Regions from separate parts of the Mediterraneibacter torques genome, predicted to be linked through region 3. Evidence: a T-box and tRNA genes for the amino acid it is inferred to sense, from the RefSeq annotation. Region 3 holds a T-box; the other regions hold tRNA genes.
What was found. The T-box of region 3 lies ahead of leuS (leucine--tRNA ligase). A T-box ahead of a tRNA ligase gene usually reads a tRNA of that ligase, here a tRNA-Leu.
Positions count from the first base shown of each region.

Region 1: it has a tRNA-Leu gene. The T-box ahead of leuS (leucine--tRNA ligase) is inferred to sense a tRNA for this amino acid. The anticodon was not compared.
Region 2: it has a tRNA-Leu gene. The T-box ahead of leuS (leucine--tRNA ligase) is inferred to sense a tRNA for this amino acid. The anticodon was not compared.
Region 4: it has a tRNA-Leu gene. The T-box ahead of leuS (leucine--tRNA ligase) is inferred to sense a tRNA for this amino acid. The anticodon was not compared.

Region 1 covers NZ_CP172594.1:768,209-773,424, reverse strand. Annotated here, with positions in the region: partial or broken gene ACH9UM_RS03485 (hypothetical protein) at 1-197, opposite strand, end outside; gene ACH9UM_RS03480 (glucosaminidase domain-containing protein) at 740-2,602, opposite strand; tRNA gene ACH9UM_RS03475 (tRNA-Leu) at 2,864-2,946, opposite strand; gene ACH9UM_RS03470 (IS30 family transposase) at 3,142-4,458, shown strand; gene ACH9UM_RS03465 (diaminopimelate decarboxylase) at 5,045-5,216, opposite strand, start outside.
Region 2 covers NZ_CP172594.1:785,402-790,617, forward strand. Annotated here, with positions in the region: gene rpmI (50S ribosomal protein L35) at 1-14, shown strand, start outside; gene rplT (50S ribosomal protein L20) at 99-455, shown strand; gene ACH9UM_RS03550 (TrpB-like pyridoxal phosphate-dependent enzyme) at 1,044-2,426, shown strand; tRNA gene ACH9UM_RS03555 (tRNA-Leu) at 2,619-2,703, shown strand; tRNA gene ACH9UM_RS03560 (tRNA-Leu) at 2,918-3,002, shown strand; gene ACH9UM_RS03565 (helix-turn-helix domain-containing protein) at 3,118-3,339, opposite strand; gene ACH9UM_RS03570 (helix-turn-helix domain-containing protein) at 3,514-3,870, shown strand; gene pap (polyphosphate:AMP phosphotransferase) at 4,091-5,216, shown strand, end outside.
Region 3 covers NZ_CP172594.1:2,120,445-2,125,660, reverse strand. Annotated here, with positions in the region: gene dxr (1-deoxy-D-xylulose-5-phosphate reductoisomerase) at 1-64, shown strand, start outside; gene rseP (RIP metalloprotease RseP) at 68-1,099, shown strand; gene ACH9UM_RS10050 (peptidoglycan-binding protein) at 1,200-2,516, shown strand; T-box leader at 2,612-2,864, shown strand; gene leuS (leucine--tRNA ligase) at 2,928-5,216, shown strand, end outside.
Region 4 covers NZ_CP172594.1:2,505,640-2,510,855, reverse strand. Annotated here, with positions in the region: gene ACH9UM_RS11730 (alpha-glucosidase/alpha-galactosidase) at 1-320, shown strand, start outside; gene ACH9UM_RS11725 (N-acetylglucosamine kinase) at 317-1,276, shown strand; gene ACH9UM_RS11720 (hypothetical protein) at 1,518-2,342, opposite strand; tRNA gene ACH9UM_RS11715 (tRNA-Leu) at 2,625-2,708, opposite strand; gene ACH9UM_RS11710 (helix-turn-helix domain-containing protein) at 2,977-4,266, shown strand; gene ACH9UM_RS11705 (hypothetical protein) at 4,354-5,216, shown strand, end outside.

The sequences.
Region 1 (5,216 bases), 1.4 Mb from region 3:
CGTACCGGCTGAGGTTTATATTTTCTTGACCTCAACTGGTCCTTGATGTTTTCTCCGTTCTTTTCAAGATGTTCTTGAAGTTCTGTGTACTTCATTCCGTCCACTCCCTCTGCACCTTTGTTTCGTACGACTTGCAGATATGTTTTATTGAGGTTATCACCAGAAAGTATCTGCTCCATTAGACTACTTGTGTCCATGTGTTCTTTCCTTTCCGCCTCGCTTGATTTGACCACCCTTTCCCCGATTGGTTACGACAGATGCTGTCATTTCTGCAATACGAAACATACTCAAACTTATTGATTGTTCGCCCCTTTGCTCCGTTTCCATTACAAAAACTTCTTCACTGCTATGGGCTCGGCTGACTTCTCACAGTTCGTTGTTACTAGGCTGATGAGACCTCTGTGAGACCTCCTGCTTAAGGTTCACGCTCTTTCTCTCCATATATCCGCCACATCTACTCTGCTGCTACAAAAGTGATAGTTATTAGACTTCGTTGCTTTTGGCCAACTTATCTCTCACAGCCTAGCCTTATATGTGATTTCTGTCCGTCGGACCAGAGATTTGCTTACAACTTTCTTCAGATTCCACCTCACGATGGACTTGCTGTTCAGCTATACACTTCCCACTATCTGGGCGTGTTCGGGACTTACACCCGTTAGAGCGCGCCCATGGCGCGCAAACCAAAAAGCGAAAAGTGCACTCATTCACTTTTCGCTTTTATTATTTTATACTTATCTATTTATCTATATAAGGACTTTTTCTTTCCGATAACAACTACACCCGCTGTCAGCGATACTCCAAGAAGAACAATCCACACTGCCAACTGCCCTTCATCCCCTGTTTTAGGAGATGGAACCGTTGCGCTGACTGGATTTACCGTAGGAGTTGTTTCTACTGTTGTTTCTACTGTTGTTTCTTCTTTTGTCCCTGTCTGACTTCCTGATACAGAAGTTCCGCCCGGTGTCGTTTCCGTTCCTGCATTCCCGCTGTTTTGCACATTTCCCGTTCCCGGCGTTTCAATTCTGTTTGCATCCGGTATTTCTGATGCATCTGTCTCAGGTTGACTCGGCACGTCAGGTACATCCGGCGTTTCCGGTACATCTGTTTCAGGTTCACCCGGTACATTCGGCGTTTCCGGTGCATTTGTTTCAGGTTCACCCGGTACATTCGGTGTTTCCGGTGCATTTGTTTCAGGTTCGCTTGGTACATCCGGCGTTTCAGGTTCGCTTGGTACATCCGGCGTTTCCGGTGCATTTATTTCAGGTTCACTCGGTACATCCGGCGTTTCCGGTACGTTTGTTTCAGGTTCACTCGGTACATCCGGTGTTTCAGGTACGTCTGTCTCAGGTTCGTTCGGTACATTTGGCGTTTCTTCCTGAATCTGACAATCTTTATTTCCACCTATAAAATCCAGATTCCATGCATGGGCAGCCGCCTTTTCTCCCCAGTAAGGGTCCGATGCATAACTTACATTAATTCCGCTGCTCTTATCCCCAAGATAAGTTCCATGGTTTCTCCAATCCGAGCTGTCTAAATAACCTTCATCCATCCACTCTTTCATAAAACTGCGAATACAATCATCAATGCTCGCATATGTATCGGCGCTTATTCCGGGAGCGCTGTCCACCGCATTCAAGCCAAAAATATTATTTTTATTCCGGCAGATCCAACTTGTCCCCCAACCGCTTTCATTAATTGCTATTCCCATAGAGAGAAGCGCATTAACACTATAAACATTTTGGTATTTTACAAATGAAAGTCCTGTTCCCGATAATTTTGAAGAAGCTGTGTCAACTCCTGCAGCGCTCATTGCCGATTGGAGCATTACGTTCAATTCCTCGCCACTGTATTTTGTAGCTTCTCTCATGTTTTTAAACTGGAAAAAGTTATAAAACGCATTCCCTGCATTCACTGCGTTTTGACCGTTTGTATTATTTTGATAATCCGAAAGCATCACTGCATAATCGGTATAAAAATAATGTCCATCATAGCTGTAATACTTTACACCTTCATTTAAATAAGAAGGTGCTGTTCCGTTATTTATAAAAGAAACCGGAAGTTTATTTAAATCTTGTGAAATATAATGGATCAGTTTTCCACCGGATACCGCATAATAACTTACATGATCCGAAACCGCCGCATACTCCACAACCTGAACTTCTGAAGCATTTACCGTTCCTGTCACTCCTGACAGCATAAATCGAACTTTCCCATCATCAGTCATACCTAAATATGCCGCGTCTGCACCATAAGCTCCGTTTGTATATCCGCTTCCGCCGCCATATGTAAAAGAAGTTACAGCGCTGCCTTTTGTATTAAAATTGACTACTTTACTCTGCCCGGATGTTTTTGCCAAAAACATTGCATTTTGTGATGGCGTTCCTTCCGCAACAATACCTTTTTCCTCATGAATTTCATAAATTGCTCCATCTTCATCCATAGCCGTTGTCTCCTCAAGACGCTGACTATTTTCATCCTGAAGTGTCGCTGTGACCTGATCCTCCCCCGATAGCTCTGCAGCATTACTTTCCATGCCCGGCATAAAACTTACTACCATCGACATCAAAAGTGCGCATATCAGTAGTTTCTTTTTCTTTATCACTTGTGTATGGCCCTCCTTAACCCTGCTATTAATTATTTATACTAATCTACACTGATACATAACTACCATAACATTTTATTCCATCATTGGCAAGCATTACTTTTTAATATTGTATACAAGTATACAATGAGTATTATCACTATTCAGTCCGATTTTCAAGCTTTTAACAAAACAAATTCCAAGTAACCTCGTACGAAAATAAAATTTCCCATATGACAAAAAGGATTCTGTATAACACCGTCATACAGAATCCTTTTTTAATGCGGATGGTGGGACTTGAACCCACACGTAGTCACCTACGCAAGATTTTGAGTCTTGTGCGTCTGCCATTCCGCCACATCCGCATAATGGCTTCTTTTTTGAAGCCAAGAATTATTATATCACTTGTTTTTTTATATTGCAAGCTTTTTTTACTGTTTTACAAATTATCCTTAAATGAAAAACTAAATTCCACCATCATGCTGAATTTAGTCTTACTCTCTTCTTCTATATCCTATATTATTTTAGTACCTTCTATCCGCAGTAGAAAAGAGGTACTTATGTGTAAATCTATCCCTGGAAATCAAAAGCATATGACAATGGATCAGCGTATTATAATTGAAAAAAGGTTGGATCAAGGAAACTCCCTCCATAGCATTGCGCTACAGTTAGGAAAAGATCCAACCACTATCTCCAAAGAAATTAAAAAGCACCGCACTATTCAGGAACATAGCCACTTCAATGAATCAAAAAATAAATGTGCTCTAATAAAAGACTGCAAAAAAAAGAATATCTGTGAAATCTATGCTCCGATATGCAAAAGAATGTGTAAACTCTGCAACCACTGTAATTCCCATTGCGATGATTTCATTCCTCGCAGTTATCATTGTTCCAAACTAGATAAAGCTCCCTTTGTATGCAATGCTTGCAGTAAAAAAAGCGGATGCCGTTTGGATAAGGCTTATTATAGAGCCACGATTGCTCACAGGGAATATCGAACCGTTCTGATTGAATCGCGAACTGGTATCAACATTTCTCCTGAAGATTTGATAAGGCTGGATGAACTGGTTTCCCCACTGATTATGCAGGGGCAGTCCCCTTACATGATCCTACAGAATCATCCGGAGATCCCTTACTCAGAAAAAACGCTTTACAATTACATTGAATCCGGAGCTTTGAGTGTTAAAAATATCGATCTGCCTAAAAAAGTAAAATATAAGCTCCGTTCTTCCGGCTCTTCTGAATTAGTTGATAAAACAATCTATGAAGGTCGTACTTACAAAGACTTTCAGGCATTTTTAAAAGAGTTCCCGGATACAAGAGTTACTGAAATGGATACCGTTCTCGGCTGTGAAGGTTCCCACAAGGTGTTACTCACTTTCCACTTTTCCGAATGTTCTTTTATGATGGCGTATCTTCTTGACAGCAAAGAATCCGATCATATAAAAAATGTATTTGACTCCATTGAGCATGCGATTGGAACCTTTTCTTTTGCCTCTGCTTTTTCGCTGATTTTAACGGACAGAGGCGGTGAATTTCAGATTCCGGATGCATTGGAATGTGGTGAAGACAACCTGATTCGGACAAGTATTTATTATTGTGATCCGATGTGTTCCTGGCAAAAGCCGCATTGTGAAAAGAACCATGAATATATCCGAAAAATATGCCCGAAAGGAACATCCTTTGACGATTACTCGCAAAAAGAGATCAATCTGATGATGAGCCATATCAACAGTACTCCAAGACAAAGCCTTGGTGGATTGTCGCCTATGGCTCTTGCAAAAATCATGCTCCCACATGAACTTTTAAATTTTTTTGCTCTCACTGAAATACCGGCAGATGAGATCGTATTAACGCCTGCATTATTGAAAAAATAAAACCAGATAATAAAACAAATCTGCGGATAAAGGCTCCATATCACACATACCAGACAAGTGGAATTTAGTCTTACAGAGCAGATTCCAGTTGTCTCATTAGCATACATTTTTATTGCAGAAAAGCATTTATTATCTGGTTAAATTCCACTTTAAAGGATTTGACACAATTCGTCAAACCCTAAAATATCGAATTTAGTCTTCTGTATGGAATTTACTTTTACATATGGAATTTACTTATTCACTCAACCTTTTACAAATTATTTTAAACATTTTAAAAGAGTATGCCATACGGAAATAAAATATCACAATTTTCTTATTGAGTTTTCCCTTTCTCTCTATATATTAAAGTTATTGAAGGCACAAATACTGCAAGGTTACAAAATATAGCCATGCGATATAAAATAATCATTGTGTTCTCCGAACTCCATAAAGGAATTATGATAGCTACTAAATTAATAATAAATAATACACACATCATAATAAGTAATTTTTTCATAATTTCCCCTTTCCACTATTTAAAAAGAAAGTCTAAACAATTCTTTTATTTAAAACTATTTCCGTTAATAATAAAATATATTCTAAAAAATTATACATTCATAAGTTTCTTTCCAATTTCAAAACAATCAAATGTTGAAAAGTAATCAGCAGGAGTTTCTGCCCTTCTGATAAGTTTTACTTCTCCGTTCTCTTTAAGAAGAAGTTCGGCTGATTTTAATTTACCATTATAATTGTAACCCATTGCAAATCCATGTGCCCCT
Region 2 (5,216 bases), 1.3 Mb from region 3:
TACCATATCTGTAAGAAGAAGTCTGATCGTGCGTATGAGATGTTGTCGGACGATACAGTGATTACAGAATAATGGTCTTATTTAAGGAGGATTAAGAAATGGCAAGAATCAAAGGCGGAATGAACGCTAGGAAGAAACATAACAGAACATTGAAATTGGCAAAAGGATATAGAGGAGCTCGTTCTAAACAGTACAGAGTTGCAAAACAGTCTGTAATGAGAGCACTTACATCCGCATATGCAGGAAGAAAGCAGCGCAAACGTCAGATGAGACAGCTTTGGATTGCACGTATTAATGCAGCGGCAAGAATGAACGATCTGTCTTACAGCAAATTCATGCACGGATTAAAACTGGCAAACGTTGATATTAACAGAAAGATGCTTGCTGAGCTTGCAGTAAATGATAAAGAAGGTTTCGCAACACTTGCAGCTCTTGCAAAAGAAAAACTTGCATAATAAAAGTAAGAACAAAAAGACTCCCGAACAGTTATACTGATTGGGAGTCTTTCTTGTAAGTATATTTTGTTTTGATGAGTTTTTGAAAAGTTTTTGAAAAGATGAAAAGAAAAGTAAAAAAATATTGACATTTATATTTTAACGTGATAAAGTGGCTGTAAACCGATGAGGAAGAGCAAGTAATTCCGATAATCAGTTTCACAGAGAGCCGTAGATGGTGGAATGCGGTATACTGACTTGGGATGAATGGGCTTCTGAGGGCAAGCTGAACATTTGAAGTATAGAAGTAGGTGAGCCGGAGAGATAACTCCGTTATAAAAATGGGCATATGTTAGTATGCGTGAGTGGATGTGTTTTCACATCAAGCCGGGTGGCACCGCAGGAGTTTTGATATATAATTTAGAATTACGACTCTTGTCCCTGCAATAGTATCATTGTGTGGGACAGGAGTTTTTTATATTATTAAAGAAAGAATTTATGATGTAAAAGATATTTTGAGAATTGTCTGTAAAGGAATCATATCCGGGCAAGTTAAAGTTCCACAAAAATTCAGAGGTATATAAAGAAAATTTTGAAAGGAGAATAACAATGAGTGAGAAGAAGATCCCTTATAAAATTTATTTGGAAGAAAGTGAGATGCCGAAGACATGGTATAATGTCCGGGCAGATATGAAAAACAAGCCGGCGCCCCTTCTGAATCCGGAAACATTTAAGCCGATGACAGAAGAAGAATTAAGCGTTGTATTTTGCGAGGAATTAGTGAAGCAGGAATTGGATAATGAAAATCGTTATATAGAAATTCCGGAAAAAATACGTGACTTTTACAAGATGTATCGTCCGGCGCCGCTGATTCGTGCGTATTGTCTTGAGGAAAAATTACAGACACCTGCAAAAATTTATTATAAATTTGAAGGGAATAATACAAGTGGAAGCCATAAGCTGAATTCGGCGATCGCCCAGGCATATTATGCGAAAGACCAAGGCTTGAAAGGCGTGACAACGGAGACGGGAGCGGGACAGTGGGGAACTGCTCTGTCAATGGCATGTTCTTATCTTGATTTGGACTGTAAGGTGTATATGGTGAAATGTTCCTATGAACAGAAACCATTCCGAAGAGAAGTAATGCGTACTTATGGAGCGAGTGTTACTCCTTCACCGTCTGAAACAACAGAAGTGGGAAGAAAAATTTTGGCAGAGCATCCGGGAACTTCAGGAAGCCTTGGATGTGCCATTTCCGAGGCTGTGGAAGTGGCTACACATACGCCGGGATACCGCTATGTGCTTGGAAGTGTGTTGAATCAAGTTCTTCTTCATCAGTCAGTGATCGGGGTTGAGTCAAAGATTGCAATGGATAAGTATGGGATCAAGCCGGACATTATTATCGGATGTGCAGGCGGAGGATCCAACTTGGGAGGTCTTATCTCCCCGTTTATGGGAGAAAAATTAAGAGGAGAAGCCGATTACCAGTTTATTGCGGTGGAGCCTGCGTCCTGTCCTAGTTTGACAAGAGGCGTTTACGCATATGATTACTGCGATACAGGTATGGTTTGCCCGCTTTCTAAAATGTATACATTAGGCAGTGGATTTATTCCGTCTGCAAGTCATGCGGGAGGATTGAGATATCATGGTATGAGTTCTGTTTTATCGCAGCTTTACGAAGATGGATATATGGAAGCTCGTTCGGTAGAACAAACAGAGGTATTTAAAGCGGCAGAGAAGTTTGCGAGAGTAGAAGGCATTCTGCCGGCTCCTGAAAGCAGTCATGCGATTAAAGTTGCGATTGACGAAGCTCTTAAATGTAAAGAAACAGGGGAAGAAAAAACGATCTTCTTCGGACTGACAGGAACAGGATATTTTGATATGTATGCATATGAGAAATTCCATGACGGAAAGATGAGTGACTATATTCCATCTGATGAAGAGTTAAAAGAGGCTCTTGCAAAACTTCCGAAAGTGCCGGAAAACTTATAAATATAGTTTCAGCTCGGTGTTTGAAAATTGAAAAATGCAGATGTAAAAATCAGTTTGAATTGTCAATGTGATTAAGGAGGCTTTTCACAAGATTTTTACATCTGATTAAAAAAAGTGTTGACTTTTTTTGCTGATAATGATATTATATCATTCGTGGTCAGCAAAACAAAGATCACGAATCCTATATGGAATGCGGAAGTGTCGGAACTGGCAGACGAGCAAGACTAAGGATCTTGTAAGCATTGCGCTTGTGTGGGTTCAAGTCCCATCTTCCGCATTAGATAAAAGTAGAAAGTCTTTTTTATGAAGGATTTTCTACTTTTATATTCTGAGAGATATGGAAACAAGAGATTTTTTAAAGGGATTAAAAAGTATCTTATCTTATAGAAAATCTCATCATAAAAAGTAAAAAAACATTGACTTTTTATTCCTCCAATGTTATTATATTTCTTGTGGTCAGCAAAACAAAGATCACGAATCCTATATGGAATGCGGAAGTGTCGGAACTGGCAGACGAGCAAGACTAAGGATCTTGTAAGCATTGCGCTTGTGTGGGTTCAAGTCCCATCTTCCGCATTAGATAAAGAGAACAGGAAATCTTAGAAAGGTTTTCTGTTTTTTTGCGTGGTCTTTTTGTTTTTATGACTAGGCTCTTCAATTTGAATGATTTCTTAAAAAGCTTCAAATTGTTTCAATGGATGGTAATTCTTCCGGTAAGCTCATCCAGAGAGATTCTGAAAAAATCGGCAATCTCTATGAGCAGGTAGATATCGGGCAGTGTGATTCCACGCTCATAAGCGGAAAGTGATTGGCGGCTGATATTAAGTTTTTGCGCAAGATCTGCTTGTTTTAACTGATTTCTCATACGCAGTCGGCGGATATTTTCGCCTACGGCATTTTCTTCTTTTTTCATTGCAAGGAGGATAGATCCTGTTTTGAAAAACACACAATATATATTGATTTTATCATGCTTTTTCATCAGAGAAATGATATATCCTAAATATGAGTAAAGGCATATCCGGTATTCGGATAGCACGATAAGAAGTATCGGATACAATGGAGAAAAACGATAAGGGGATGTATAGAAGTGCTAGAGAACAGGGTGAAAGAGTTGCGTACTGAACGGGGATTGAGGCAGGGAGATTTGGCCGAAAAGATGAATGTTTCACAGCAGACGATCAGCCGTATAGAAAATGGGGAAAATGTTCTGCCATCGGATATATTGATTCATTTATCAAAATATTTTCATGTGTCAACGGATTACATATTAAAGCTATCGGACGTGAGAATGACACAGGAATATCGTTTGGAAATGGAACAGATGTTATTAAGACACTTTGAATTCTTTTTGAGTTACTGCAGGTTGAACAGGACGAATCAAAAGGTGATCAGCTTTTTGGCTGCGCAGATGGAAAAGGCAGAGGAGAAAAAAATTAAAGAATGAGTTTAAGAGTATATAAGACGGTAAAAGTTTTTAAGTATCAGTCTCATGTTGGTGGATGGGAATCAGTAAGGACAGAACAGATATAAAAGGGAAAATCTTATCAGATTTTTCTTTTTTTTATTTTACCCAAACTGTTTGTTTTATGAAATTATATGATATAATTACGATAATTTATTTGAAATTGTCAATAATATCTGAATAAATGTAAGGAGGATCAGTAATGTTAGAAAAGATAGATTTGAATAAAAAAATGTCAAAGCAGGAATATAGTGAAAGTCTTCCGAAGATAGAGGCGGAACTTGGAAGACTTCAAAGAGAGTGTAAAGATTTAGATATTCCGGTCATGATCGTATTTGAAGGATTCGGAGCATCCGGGAAAGGACTTCAGATAGGAAAGTTGATCCACAGTATGGATCCGCGGGGATTTGAGGTGCATACGATTAAAAATGAGACGGAAGAAGAACGGATGCATCCGTTTTTGTGGAGGTTTTGGATCAAGACTCCGGAAAAGGGAAAAATTGCGGTTTTTGATGGAAGCTGGTATCGAAAAGTGTGGGTAGACCGATTTGAAAAAAGGACGCGGGAGAAAGAACTGAAAGATGATTTTGCGTCGATCAATGCTTTTGAACAGCAGCTTTCAGAAGGGGGAACGCTGATTATAAAACTGTTTTTGGATATTGATCAGGATGAGCAGGAGAAACGTTTTAAAAAATTGGAGAAAAAGAAAGAGACGCAATGGAGAGTGACTCAGGGAGACAAAGAGAGAAATGTTAAATATGACGAGTATGCGTTGATGGCAGAAGAAATGCTGTTTTGTACGGATACGGATTATGCGCCGTGGACAATTATAGAAGCGACTGACAGGCGGTTTGCGACAACAAAAATATATATGACGGTGATACAAGCTATGCAAGAGCAGATCCGACGTCAAAAAGAGAATAGTGCTCTGTTGGAGAAAACAAATAAAATAGTGGAAGAAGTTTGTGAGGAAAAGGAAGTTCAGATCGCACAATATGCAGAAAACAGATTTTCGGAAGTTTCAATCTTGTCAAAAACAGATCTTTCCTGCAGCTATACAAAAGAAGAATATAAGCAAAAACTTGATAAACTTCAGAGGAAGGCGGAGCGGCTTCACGGAGAATTATATAGGAAGAGAATTCCGGTAGTGATCGGATTTGAAGGTTGGGATGCCGCAGGAAAGGGAGGTGCGATTAAGCGTCTGACAGAAAAAATGGATCCTCGGGGATATGTGGTAAATCCGACAGCTTCTCCGAATGAGGTTGAAAAAGCGCATCATTACTTGTGGAGATTTTGGAAGGCGATGCCAAAAGACGGACATGTGGCGA
Region 3 (5,216 bases):
GACAGTGGAAGAGATACTAAAGACTGAGCGGGAAACATATGAATTTATAAAAAACAGGTGGTAGCGAATGGGAATCATTATTGCAGTTTTATTATTTAGTTTTATTATCATCTTTCATGAATTGGGACATTTTCTTCTTGCAAAGAAAAACGGAATTCGGGTAGATGAATTTTCTTTAGGACTTGGACCTACGTTATTAGGAAAACAGATCGGAGAGACAAAATTTTCTCTGAAACTGCTTCCTTTCGGCGGCGCGTGTATGATGGGCGAAGATGATGCCGACGATCTGTCGGAAGGAAGTTTCAACAGTAAATCCGTGTGGGCGAGAATGTCAGTTGTTGCGGCGGGACCGATCTTCAATCTCATTCTTGCGTGTGTTTTCTGTTTTATATTGATTATGATAACCGGTTACAGAAGTCCGGAAATAACAGGAGTGCTGGACGGCTATTCCGCGCAGGAAGAGGGACTTCAAGCCGGAGACGTTATCACAGAGATCAACGGGCGGAACGTGCATATATGGGATGATGTCAGTCTGTATACAATGACACATGCCGATGAAGCGCCTTTCAAAGTAGAGTATGAACGTGACGGCAAGAAATATACGGCAAAACTGGAGCCTCGACAGTTGGAAGGCGATGCCGCACCGCTGCTTGGGGTGACAAGCGGAGATATAGTAAAACCGGGGATTTTCAAATCTGTTGAATACAGTATTTACAAAGTAAAGTACTGGATGAATTATACAGTAGACAGTTTGCGCATGCTTGTGACAGGTCAGGCAGGACTTAAAGATCTTTCAGGTCCGGTAGGAATTGTAAATGCCGTAGACGACATGTATCAGGAAGCAGCTCCGGCAGGGTTCGGCGTTGTGATGCTCAGTATGATGAACTTCGGTGTTCTGCTGACAACAAATCTCGGAATTTTAAATCTGCTTCCGCTCCCTGCATTGGACGGAGGACGACTTGTTTTTCTTATAATAGAAGCGATCCGTAAAAAACGTGTTCCGCCGGAAAAAGAAGGAATGGTACATTTTGCGGGATTCGCATTGCTTATGGTACTGATGGCCGTTGTGATGTATAACGATATCATGAAGTTGTTTTGATTATCATATGCTCTTGCAGAGACTCCGAATACGAAAGTTGTTCTAAACGAAAGCTTCCGCATATATATTTAGAGAGAATAAATCTGATGAAGGAGAACGTATGCGGGAAACAGAAAACAATAAGAGGTATAAAGCTGCAATGCAAGGAGTCGGGATGCAGAATGTGAAAATGCAGCAGGAGGCGGCAGATAAAGGATCATTACAGGTGAATGTAACTTCATCGGTGAATTCATATCCGATTTCGGAAGCTCGCATTTCGATTTCGTATACCGGTGTTCCGGAAAATACATTAGAACAGTTGGTGACTGATTCCTCGGGGCAGACGGATATGATTGAGCTGGATGCGCCGCCGGAAGAGTGGAGTCTGGACCCTGAAAACGAACGGCAGCCTTATTCGGAATATACATTGAATGTAAGCGCTCCGGGGTTTGAGCCTGTGAGCATTGCGGGAACAGAAATTCTGGCAAATACAAAAGCAATTCAAAATATCAGGATGAGACCGACAGATACGGGCAGGGAAGAGGAAGAAATTTTCGTCATCCCTGCTCATACTTTATATGCAGAATATCCTCCTAAAATAGCGGAAGATGAGATCAAGCCTGTAAATGAAAGCGGAGAGATCGTTTTAAGCCGTGTTGTTGTTCCTGAATACATTGTTGTTCATGACGGTTCTCCGAGAGATTCGACTGCAAAAAACTATTATGTGAAGTATAAAGATTATATCAAAAATGTGGCGTCCAGCGAAATTTATGCCACCTGGCCCGCAAATACGATTCGGGCAAACGTTCTTGCGATTATGTCTTTTACGCTCAATCGCGTTTATACCGAATGGTATAGAAACAAAGGGTATGATTTTACGATCACTTCATCTACAGCATTCGATCATAAGTGGATACCGGAAAGAAATGTATATGAAAGCATTTCCGTGATCGTAGATGAATTGTTTGCAAATTATCTTTCAAGACCGAACGTGCGGCAGCCGATATTGACACAGTATTGTGACGGGAAAATGGTGAGCTGTCCGAATTGGATGACACAATGGGGGTCGAAGGAACTTGGAGATAAAGGTTTGACACCGATCGAGATTCTTCGTTATTTTTACGGAGATGACATGTATATTAATATTGCGCCGGAAATATCAGGTATTCCATCTTCGTGGCCGGGATATGTATTGGAGATCGGGTCAAGCGGAGAAAAGGTGAGGCAGATACAGGAGCAGTTGAATGTAATTGCGGGAGCGTATCCTGCGATACCTAAAATTACGGCAGACGGTATTTACGGTTCAAAAACGGCGGAATCGGTCAGAAAATTTCAGGAAGTGTTTCAACTGCCGCAAACGGGGAAAGTCGACTACAGTACATGGTATAAAATATCCGAAATTTATGTCGGCGTATCCAGAATCGCAGAGTTGACGTAACTTTGAAAAATCGAAAGTGATAGCGGAATCGGCATAGTTCCGGTGAAAATACCTTGACTTATTTTAATGACATATTTATAATGAATAAGGATATTGCAAAAACATGGAAGAGGAATAGTAGGAGTGTATCGTATTCAGAGAACTGCCGGTCGGTGCGAGGCAGAAACGTAAACTGTGAACTCACCTCGGAGTTCTTTCGTTGAACTTCAAGTAGACGAAAGCGGGAATTCCCGTTATAGAATGAATGAGTGCATTTGGTCGGATGAGGATACAGGAACAAAAAAGTTTTCCCGGTCCGGTCGGATGAACAAGAGTGGTACCACGGAAATAAGCCTTTTCGTCTCTTGAGTTTTCAGGAACGGGAGGCTTTCTTTTATGCGTAATATAACGATGAATGAAGGAGAGAAACATATGGGTACAAAGATAATGTATAATCACAAAGCGATTGAAAAAAAGTGGCGTGAAAAATGGGCGGAAAATTCGGTAAATCCAAGAGTGGATGATAACGGAAATAAAAAACAGAAGTATTACTGTCTTGACATGTTTCCGTATCCGTCAGGAAACGGTCTTCATGTCGGACATTGGAGAGGGTATGTAATTTCTGACGTATGGAGCCGTTATAAACTTCAGCAGGGATATTATATTGTACATCCGATGGGATGGGATGCATTCGGTCTGCCTGCTGAAAACTATGCGATCAAGATGGGAGTACATCCGGCGAAATCAACGGCGGAAAATGTGGCGAATATTAAACGTCAGATCAATGAGATCGCAGCGCTCTATGATTGGGATATGGAAGTTAACACGACAGATCCGAATTTTTATAAATGGACGCAGTGGATTTTTGTGAAGATGTTTAAAGAAGGACTTGCATATGAAAAAGAATTTCCGATCAACTGGTGTCCGTCCTGTAAGACCGGTTTGGCAAATGAAGAAGTTGTAAATGGCAAATGCGAGCGCTGCGGAGCGGAAGTCACGAAGAAAAATCTTCGTCAGTGGATGTTGAAGATCACAGCATATGCAGATCGGCTGTTAAATGATCTCGATAAGCTGGACTGGCCGGAAAAAGTAAAGAAGATGCAGGCTGACTGGATCGGAAAATCCTACGGAGCAGAAGTGGAGTTCCCTGTTGACGGAAGAGATGAGAAGATCACTGTTTATACGACAAGACCTGATACGCTTTACGGCGCGACATTTATGGTGCTTGCTCCTGAACATGAGATGGCGGCATCTCTTGCGACAGATGAGACAAGAGAAGCAGTGGAAAAATATATTTACGATGCGTCAATGAAATCAAACGTAGATCGTCTTCAGGACAAAGAGAAGACAGGCGTATTTACGGGAAGCTATGCAATCAATCCGCTTAGCGGAGTGAAGACACCGATCTGGCTGTCTGATTATGTATTGGCTGATTACGGTACAGGAGCGATTATGTGTGTTCCTGCTCATGATGATCGTGACTTTGAGTTTGCAAAAAAATTCAATATTCCTATTATTCAGGTAATTGCAAAAGACGGAAAAGAAATCGAAAATATGACAGAAGCTTATACAGAAGCTTCGGGAACGATGATCAACTCGGGCGAGTGGAATGGAATGGAATCGTCAGTGCTTAAAAAAGAAGCTCCGCACATTATAGAAGAGCGCGGATTCGGAAAAGCAACAGTCAACTTTAAACTGCGTGACTGGGTATTTTCACGTCAGCGTTACTGGGGAGAACCGATTCCGATCATTCACTGTCCTGACTGCGGTAATGTTCCGGTACCGGAAGAAGAACTGCCGCTTACGCTTCCTGACGTAGAATCTTATGAACCGACAGGAACAGGAGAATCACCGCTTGCAGGAATTGAAGAATGGGTAAATTGTACATGTCCGGTATGTGGAAAACCTGCAAAGCGTGAGACAAATACGATGCCTCAATGGGCAGGATCTTCATGGTATTTCTTGCGTTATGTAGACAGTAAAAACGATAAAGAATTAGTGTCCAGAGAAAAAGCAGACGAGATGCTGCCGGTAGATATGTATATCGGAGGCGTAGAACATGCCGTGCTTCACCTTCTGTATTCTCGGTTTTATACAAAATTTTTGTATGATATCGGAGTAGTAGATTTTGACGAACCGTTCCACAAATTGTTCAATCAGGGAATGATCACCGGAAAGAACGGAATTAAGATGAGTAAATCAAAAGGAAATGTCGTTTCGCCGGATGCTCTTGTGAATGATTATGGATGCGACTCGTTAAGAATGTACGAGCTTTTTGTAGGACCGCCGGAGTTGGATGCGGAATGGGACGACAGAGGAATCGACGGAGTAAACCGTTTCCTGAAACGTCTTTGGAATCTGCTTATGGACAGTAAAGAAGCAGACGTTCAGCCGACAAAAGAGATGATAAAACTTCGCCATAAAATGGTTTATGATATTACAAATCGTCTGGAAAGTTTCAGTTTGAATACTGTAATTTCGGGATTTATGGAGTATAACAACAAGTTTATTGAAATGGCGAAAAAGGAAGGCGGAATTGATAAAGAAACATTAGAAACAATCGCGGTTCTTCTTTCTCCGTTTGCACCGCATTTTGCCGAAGAAATGTGGGAGCAGCTTGGCCATGGAGAAACAATTTTTAAAGCAGGATGGCCGTCATATGACGAAAGTACAATGAAAGATGACGAGATTGAAGTGCCGGTACAGATTAACGGAAAGACA
Region 4 (5,216 bases), 390 kb from region 3:
TCAATGTGATCAACAATGGTTATATCGATAATGTCTCTTCGGGTATCATTGTAGAATTACCTACTTATATTGATGAGTTTGGGCTTCATCCGCAGAAAATCGGAAAACTTCCGGATGCGATTGCAGCACAGTGCGATCGCCTTGGGAGAGAATATCTGTTAATGGTAGAAGCGGCGGCAACATGTAATTATGAGCTTGCACGGCAGGCGATGTTTTTGGATCCGCTTGTATCTAATTGCAAATATCCGGAATTATTGTTAAAAGATCTTATCCGTGCAAATCTTGATTTGCTTCCGGAAGCTTGGGAAAAACATTGTTGAATGGAGGAAACGGGGTGTTCTTTTTAGGGATAGATGGCGGTGGAACGAAAACGGCCTTTTTGCTTATAAATGAAAATGGAGATATTATTGAAGCAAAGACGATTGCTACAGTATCTTACAAACATGTAGGAATGGACAATTCGATTGCGCTTTTAAAAGAAACGGTTCACGAAATTTTGAATGACCGGGAAGCGTACATTTGTCTCGCTCTTCCTAACTGGGGAGAGTCGAAAGACGGTGATGGTGAATTTTTGTCCCGTATTAAAGAAATAACAGAACTCCCTGTGAAAATTGTGAACGATAGTGTGGTGGGGTGGGCGGGATCCCTCGGATTATCTTCCGGGATTAATCTCGTTGCCGGCACCGGATCGATTGCATATGGAAGAAATGACGCGGGTGAGGAAGCTCGTGCCGGCGGATGGGATGAAAGATTTTCGGATGAAGGATCATGTTACTGGCTTGGTATGAAATCTTTAGAACTTTTTTCAAAAGAAAGCGATGGAAGGGCGGAAAAAGGCGCTCTTTTGGAGATTTTTCGGAATAGATTTGAGTTAAAATGTGATTTTGATATTATTGATATTTTTAATCGGCGGTACCGAAATGATCGAACGAAAATAGCAGGCCTTCAAAAATATTTGTTAGAAGCTGCCCAAAAAGGAGATTTGGAAGCTGTGAAAATGTATGAGATTGCGGCGGATGAGTTGGCAATGATCGTTGGTTCCGTATACCGGAAGTTGAAATTCGGCGAAGGAACACTTGTATCTTATTCAGGAGGTTTGTTTCATGCAGGAGAGTTTATATTAGGCCCGTTACGAGAACAGTTGAAAACAGAAGGCGTCCGGTTATGCGCGCCTAAATATACGCCGGTAGAAGGCGCCTCTTTGTTAGCGGCGGAGATGTTCGATGGTGAAAAACAATACATAGAGGCGATTAGAAGAGGATTTGACATAAAGTAGAGAGGAACGTTCAATTATCATCTTGAAGGGGCGCTCGAAAACATATACAAAAAAATAAGAATCTCCCATGGAAGATCAAGTATCAAAAATGTTGATTTCTGTAGGAGATTCTCTTATTTTAAGATTTAGCAGCTAAAAAACAGTATTTACTGACAGCTCCTTTTTACGTGGTGAGCGTCTGTCAATCTTGGAACGTACTTTTGGCGCTTCTGATGATTGCAATGATCACCTTAGAGCATTTTTACAAAGGTGATAAAACAAGCTGAGGATTGTCGGCAATCTCTCCTTCAGGGGAAATGATCCACTGACCGTCTTTTAATTCGGATCTGTAGTCAGTTCCGTCTTGTCCTGTAAAAGGATCGCTGAAAATAAATTCCAGCTTATTATAGTTATCTGAAAACTCAATCAGACCTTCTGTCAGTACTTCGTAGTTAGAATCGCCGATTTTTTCAGGTTTTCCTATTCTCAATCGGTTTCCTTCTGTTAAAATAATATACAGTTCGTTGGCGTCGTATGTTTCATTGTTGATTACAAATTGGTCAGGACCGGATGCTATAGTCCATGCCTGGTTATATCTGCTAAAATCTTTTGCAGGATCATATTTGTCAGCGGCGCTGCTGCGTACAAAACAATCAGTAGTGTAATCTAGGATCATAGAGTCAGAAGTAAATAACGCAAAATGATCATCTGAAAGTTTCACATATCCTTTTTCTTCGTTTTGGACGTCTTTTGATGTCATTACTAAATAGTTGTTTTCGTATGTGTACGTTCCTTTGGCTGTTTGTTCATCATTCCAAACGACAAAAGTTCCGTCTTTTTCAATTTTCACTTGTATACCGTAACTAAGATCGATCCATGATCCGATCAGAGGCGTATCGCCATCTTGTACATCTGATGCTTCGTCCGATGCGGTGTCTTTATTTGCTGTATCTGTTGTTTCGTTCGCAGATTTGTCTGTGGAGTCTGTAGGTTCTTTGTCTGAATTTCCGCAACCTGAAATGCTGCTGATTGCCAGTGCTGTTGATAAAAAGACAGACATCCATTTTTTTAAGTATTTTCCTTTCATGATCTGTTTTCCCCCTTGTTTGATATAAAAAGTTTTAACGGTTGTTGTAAATAAGTATATCATCATTTATGAGATATTAAAAAGGAAAAAGGTGCGCTTGTAATATTGGATAAATGGCTTATGAAGTCTAAGAAACAATTAGAAGACGGCTTATTTCGGATGGAAGAGTTGATCGGGGGCGCTGCGGATGAATAAAGTTTTTGCGAAAAATGGATGGGATAATTAAGCATAAAAAAACGAGAAACCTTAGATTTAATAAGGTTTCTCGACTTTCGTCAGCAATGCGGAAGAAGAGACTTGAACTCTCACAGGATAAACTCCCACTAGAACCTGAATCTAGCGCGTCTGCCATTCCGCCACTTCCGCTCGACAAATGATATTTTATCATAAGAAAAGATGTTTGTAAAGTGTTAAATTTGTATTTGTATTCTGTTTTTTCTTGTCTGTTTTTGTATGATCAGCCGGGGGATTCTCAAAATTTTATGAAAACCGAATGATTTACGTTTGATTTAGGGAGTCTACGCAGCGTAGACCGATGGAAAATGAACGTGTATTGTAAAATTTTCATAGTTTGATATGATTAGGTCAGTAAAATATTTTACTTTCTGCGAGACGATGCGGAAGGAGGAACAAAATGCAAGAAAGAAAAAACAGTGAAGCAGGAAATGAAAAAGAAGTTGACTATGGGAGAAAAAGCGGACAGGATAATACATCGGAAAATGTAATAGAAAACAGACCGGAGAAAAGAGTAAAAAATAAAGGAGGAAATAAGACAGGAGAATTTATTGCGCGAAAGAGAAAGGAACGCGGAATGACTCAGAAGGAAATGGCAGAGCTGCTTGGGGTTACGAATAAGGCTGTGTCAAAATGGGAGACAAGTCAGGGAATGCCGGATATCGGAATCCTTCCTGAACTTGGAAAGGCGCTTGGAGTGACAGTTGATGAAATTTTAATGGGAGAACAGATTGAACAAGAGAAAAGAGCGGAAACTGCCGTATCGGATGAGGATAAGAAGCTTTTGGAAATTGTGTTGGAGCGAGCCGAAAGAAAGGCGGAAACGATTCGGATCACATGGAAAGATGTTTTTGGCTGTCTGCTAATCTTGTCTGCGGTGGGGTTGATCATAGTGCAGATTTGGACTCTGACTCAGGGAAGAGAACTTGGATTGATCTATATAAGGAATGTAACTCCATATGTGATAAACGCGGCGGCAGTTTTCCTTTTTGGGGCCGGCGGCATGTGCATTGAAAAACTCCGCCCGATATGGAAAAGAAAATCTGTTATTGCAGTAACGGCGATTTTATTAGCTGCAGGAATTGAGGTTTGTCCATTTTGTTTTCTAAAGCAGAGGGAAATCGTTGATCTTGCACCTGATTTTTCAAATACAATGTGTCTGAAAATTGATGAAAACGGAAGAGCGGTTTTTTATCGGCAGCGGGGGCTGCTGTTCGGAGCGCAGTCTGATGTATTTCCGTTTACTGTGAAAGATGATGTGAAAGTACAGTGGCTTGAAAACGATGTGTGTGCTCTTACATATGAGTCGCCGGAAGATGATCAGGTGCATCAGTTTGTGGCGACTTACGGAGACAGAAATGAAGCGGTATCTTATTATTATGTGGCAAATGTGGCTTATGGTACATGGATGCCGGAAGACCGGGGAGAAAATTATAAGTTGGAAGTAGGAACAGGAGAAAACGGCGGAATCGATATTGAAACACCGGAAGGTAAAGAGCATTATGAACCGGAAGAATGTCTTCAGTATGGAACGCTTGCAGTTGTATTTCCCAGTGATGATCCGAAATGGACGCTTGTGTTAAATAAAGACTGCGTAGTGGAAGCGGGAGGAAGCCGGATAGAAGAAGGCGGAACAGTTACTTTGTGCAAAGTAGCGATGGAAAAAACAGCTCCGATCATTATGCATTAGAGAAATCCATTTGGAATGAAAGGATGGAATGTCAAAAAGAGTAAATCAGATTCGGAGCGCTTAGAATAGAGAGGAGAAAATATGGGAATGAACAGAAAAACAGGACGAGGCGCAAAATTTCTTATTGTGTTTGTTGTCATAGTGATCATAATGGCAGCAGTTACATTTTTTGCAGGAAAGTATGCTTATCATTTGTTAAGGGAGTACATAGAATATGCGTCGAAACAAAGTACGGAAGTGGTTTTAGAAAAAGACGGACTGAAAGGAATGATCGAATGGATGTCTGAGAAAGAAAAAGAGAAACTTCCGAAAAAATTTCTTGTTTCCGATATCGAGGCAGAGTTGTGGAAAAACGGAGAAGTGTACGACTTTGCGTTTAATATTCAAGAATTTGACGAATCAGATGAATACATGAAAGATATTTATTACAGGTATGACAGCAGAGAAGGAAAGCTTAGTAAAACAGAAAATGTAAACGAGGCGTTTCCGACTGAGTATGACCCGAATGCAGAAGTGGATTATTTGGACAGCCAGATAAAAATGCTCCCGCTAATGGCGCAGATGAAGGAGTTGGATTTTGACAGATATGTCGTGGAATACAGTCAGGACAGACGGCTTCAAGATGTGGATGTAGTGATAGACGGAAGAGACGGAAACGGATTTTCCGTGCTGACACAGAAAGAATATCAGCAGGGAGCAGGAGGGGCAAGCGACGGAAGTTCGCAGGTTGTGATCTCTCTGACTGACGGTGGAGGAGTGATGGGAGAGAGGATCGAATATATCTGTGCTCCGGCAGATGAAAATGCGCTTGTCGGTCAGACGGAGACAGTGATGCAGACCGATTATTATTTCAGGGGAGAGGAACTTATGCTGACAGATGACAGTGGGGAAACATGGGTTGCAAGCGGTTTGACGACAAAGCAGTTGGAAGAAACGAAAGCGGTATACGG